DNA from 2 places in the Neobacillus sp. NRS-1170 genome. Region 2 is predicted to be linked to the other one. Evidence: predicted binding sites of a transcription regulator. Region 2 holds the regulator's gene; the other holds the start of a gene.
What was found. Region 2 encodes NrdR, which represses ribonucleotide reductase genes. Its sites were predicted from a motif close to AACACNATATATNGTGTT; they were not measured.
Positions count from the first base shown of each region.

Region 1: the regulator NrdR is predicted to act here: its motif matches at 956-973, upstream of ACIFOT_RS29650 (vitamin B12-dependent ribonucleotide reductase).

Region 1 covers NZ_JBITPF010000089.1:20,916-23,126, forward strand. The annotation lists gene ACIFOT_RS29640 (lipoate--protein ligase family protein) at 1-67, shown strand, start outside; gene ACIFOT_RS29645 (SRPBCC family protein) at 138-617, opposite strand; gene ACIFOT_RS29650 (vitamin B12-dependent ribonucleotide reductase) at 997-2,211, shown strand, end outside.
Region 2 covers NZ_JBITPF010000039.1:91,401-93,611, forward strand. The annotation lists gene ACIFOT_RS18120 (replication initiation and membrane attachment family protein) at 1-815, opposite strand, end outside; gene nrdR (transcriptional regulator NrdR) at 862-1,323, opposite strand; gene ACIFOT_RS18130 (hypothetical protein) at 1,415-1,795, opposite strand; gene speD (adenosylmethionine decarboxylase) at 1,904-2,211, opposite strand, start outside.

The DNA.
Region 1 (2,211 bases), on a different contig from region 2:
GCTTGCCTATGTTGAAAAAATTGCAAAAGAACGCTATGAGAATGATGAGTGGAATTATAAACGATAAAAATCACTTATTGAGATAACCACAAAAATAAAGGCGAACCTACTTTTAATTTGGTTCGCTTTTACATTTATTAATGTGCAATTTTCTCGACTGACTCTGAATATTTATCATACCATTTCTGCCACTCATCTTTTCGAGATTCAATAGTCCGTCCATCGAGCAGGGCATGGATGACATCTAAGCATACATGCCATCCGGCAAGGTCCCGTGGTGTATGGGCGGTAATCTTAGTTAATTTTTCATTTAAGACTAACTTACAGCCCTCATTCTCAGGATAAAGTTCAAACCGAACTAGATCCTCTGCCCAAGTATATTCCAATATCGATTGCATTTTTAGCTCTGTAATCTTCATCTCGATAAAAGTGCCATCGCCCATATTAAATTTAATGACTCCGCCCTCACGAAGCTCATCTACTCGAAGCTCTGGGAACCATTTTGGCAGTTTGTCATTATCGGTTAAATATGACCATACATCTTCCACCGAATGGTTTAAATGACGTTCAAAATTTGCTATATAGCCGTTTCCGTCCTTTTTTATTTCAGCCAGCATTTTTAGCCCTCCCAAAAATCTATTGCTTTATAATATCATTTTGGACCACGCAAATAAATTTGTATGCCTGTATTTGGATAAAAAAATAATTCTCAAACCGCAAAATATGTTAAAAAATGCTGTTTTTTGCCGAAAAACCAAAGAAATCTTTATTTTGCTCAAAAATCTAGTGTATTTTAAGTTTGACAAAATAATTGTTTTTTGTCTAATCTACAATATGTAGTAGTGTCGAAAATATTTTCGGTACCATATATTGAGTTTTAGTTGATTTGTTCAGTAATTCTATGTTAACTTATGTTTATTAAGACAACTAGATATAGCATAGCTTACTAGAATCTAACACAATATACAGAATTTATAAATTGAAGGAGTTGTTTTCATGTCTATAGTTTTTAGACAAAAAATGAATATCGATTTTGAGAGGTTAAATGAGGACATCCGCTTGTTTCCCCAGGTGCACCCAGTAACCCCAGATATGAAAATAACCCACAAGGGCGTTTCTCGATTGGTCATGCTAGACCGCTATACCTTTAAAGATACTGCAAAAATTACCCTGACGAATGGTGACTTTGTTGTTTTAACGATTAAAGAGGATCCGAAATTTCCAGCTAGAGGGCTTGGTACAATAAAGGAAATAGATTGGGAAAAGAAAAAGGCAAAGGTTTTGGTGGAGGAGGAATTCAGAGGCGTCTTGGATGATCAGCAGGAATCTGAAACAGGAATTATCTGGCGCTCTCTCGATGTAATCGAGAAGCCGCTGGAGCTTTTTTATGAGCAGATTGCAAAAAGGAATGCTACAGGTCTTGCTTCTGTTGAAGAAACGGAAGAGAAGCGGATTGAGTGGACAGAGAAGTTTTATCAGGAGCTTGTGAATATGAACTTCATTCCTGCCGGGCGTGTCCTTTACGGAGCAGGATCAGGCACTGAGGTAACATTCTTTAATTGTTACGTAATGCCTTTTGTACCAGACTCCCGTGAAGGTATTTCTGACCACCGGAAACAGGTCATGGAGATCATGAGCCGCGGCGGCGGTGTTGGAACTAATGGTTCGACATTAAGACCGCGAAACACCCTTGCAAGAGGCGTTAATGGAAAATCATCTGGTTCGGTTTCGTGGCTGGATGATATTGCGAAGTTGACTCACTTAGTCGAACAAGGAGGCAGCCGCAGGGGCGCGCAGATGATCATGCTGGCTGATTGGCATCCAGATATCATTGAATTCATTATTTCAAAAATGCAAAACCCTAGAATTCTACGATTCTTAATTGAAAATACAAACGATGAAACAATTAAAAAACATGCTAAAGATAAGCTAAAGTTCACACCATTGACTCTTCAGGAAACGGCGATGTACCAAGGAATTGTCAATTATAAAAACATCCCTGGATTAGGCGGTTTCAGTGATTCCATAATTGCTGAGGCAGAAGAAAAGCTTTCAACGGGCGGTAATTTTACAGTTCATAATTCTGAATTCTTAACGGGTGCAAACATCTCTGTTTGTTTAACAAAAGAATTTATGGAAGCTGTTGAAAACAATAGTGAATATGAACTACGTTTCCCATATGTTGAGCACTATAATGAAGAGGAAATGAAA
Region 2 (2,211 bases):
GCGCCCTTTCTTAATTCTTCAATATCAATTTCATTGGACTCATTTAATGCACTGAAAATAATATTTTTCATTTGCAGCGGGTCAATTGTATAAAGGAAAGCCAAATTGCTAATAACCTCTTTTACTTTAGGGGTTAATGCCTTCTTTGGGACTAATGATTCATTTAACCCAGCCATTAACAAATCAAAATCGAAGGTTCCAACATCAATTTGGATTCCTCTTTGCTCATTACGGCCAATAAATTGCTGATTTTCTTTCGCTTCCAAATCTTCCGAAGTATCCTGTAAATACTGCAGACTCCCTGGTGTGGCGGAAACAAACACATCCTGAAAAGCTTTCGTTACATCCTGGAATTCTTTACTGTTTGGTTTTTTCTGATCGGAAAAAAAGTGTTTAAGCCTGTTAAAGTGTTTTTTTCCGATTTTTCGATAGAGATAAATATTTAACATTCCATCTAAAAAGAATTGTTCAGGATTTAAGGGAGGGTGAAGCTCATAAATAAAGGATCTTTCACCTTCATCCATCTTCACATATGTTTTTAATAAACCTATACCTTCAAGCTTTAAGCGCGCTTCATAAATATCCTTTAAATTCATCCCTAACAGGTTCATTAAGAGATGGTGTGTAGAGTGTTCCGACCACAGTCTATTTTCCTCAAGCTCTGACCAAAGTGTCATATATAGGCTAAAACAGACTGATCCAATTAAGGGCTGATATAAGAACGTCAGCACTTTTCGGTCATACTCATGCAAGAGCCCATTTGCCGCTACCCGGTAACGGTCGATTGGAAGAATTTCCTGCCAATGCTGCGCCATACCCATTTACCACTCCCTTCAATTTAAAAAGAGAGCGATAGCTCCCTTATGATTTCTCTTTATTTATTAGTTCCTTTAATTCTTCAATAAAAACATTAATGTCCTTAAATTGACGGTAAACCGAAGCAAAGCGGACATAGGCTACTTCGTCGACATGTGCCAATCTGTCCATAACCATTTCGCCAATTGCTTCACTTTTGATCTCTGAAATACCCTGGCTGCGAAGTGCCTTTTCCACTCCATGTGTAATATCCTCTAGTTCCTTTAGGGCAACAGGACGCTTTTCACAAGCTTTTATCAATCCGCGAAGTATTTTATCACGGCTAAATTCTTCCCTAGTGCCTTCCTTCTTCACGACAATTAAAGGAATTTCTTCGATTTTCTCAAAAGTAGTAAAACGATAGCCGCATTCTTCGCATTCTCTTCGTCGTCTTGTCGCTCGTCCTTCATCAACAGGCCGAGAATCAAGCACACGAGTTCCATAATTTTGACATGAAGGGCATTTCATTTGCTAATCAACTCCAACTCTAAACAATAAATCCGTTCAACATCCTTACTATTATCTTATAAAAAAGAATACCTTTTCACAAGTAGAAGTATTAAGAGTTTTTTATAGTCGTATGTAATTGATTCATTCGCTCGTAATAAGAGTTGATCCGCTTTTTCAAGTCCGGATAGATGCCCAGCAGGGAGAATTTCTCGGATGAAATATTAAAATCAACAGCTGTTTGCATTGGTTTTACAGAAACGATTGTCGCAATAAGGAAGCAGGAGAATGGTTTATGGATTTCAACGGCAATTTCTCCATGTTCTTTTGAAACGGTCGTTATCCGGCAATCAGCGTCTTCCCGAAACATTTTTTCTGCTGATTCAAATAGTTGATTAAAAGTAGCTTTATAATAATGTGTTTTCAGTGAAGTATCAGAGTTCCCGTCAGATGTTTCAATTTCTCTTTTAAATCGAGTAAATAAATTAGCCATAAAAACCCCCTGCAAATTACACTTTTATTATAGTGTACAACATTACACCAAAAATATAAAAAGAGGTGTACTGAATACACCTCTTACGATTTTTAGTTTTATTAGAATTTAAAGAACTCTTGCTTGTTTAACTCGAACAGGACCCATTCCGCGTGGAATTTCAATGTTCTCGCGTGTTTCAGCATTTAACGCTTCAGCAATATAATCCGCTGCAATATTTGGATTTAAATCACCGCAAGTATACACATCAATGCTTGCATAGCCGTGCTCAGGGAAGCTGTGAATGGTTAGATGTGATTCAGAAATAATGACTACCCCGCTGACACCTTGTGGAGCGAATTTATGAAAAGCTACTTCGCGAATTTCTGCACCTGACTTAAGAGCCGCTTCTACAAAAGTTTGTTCAATAAAGTCAA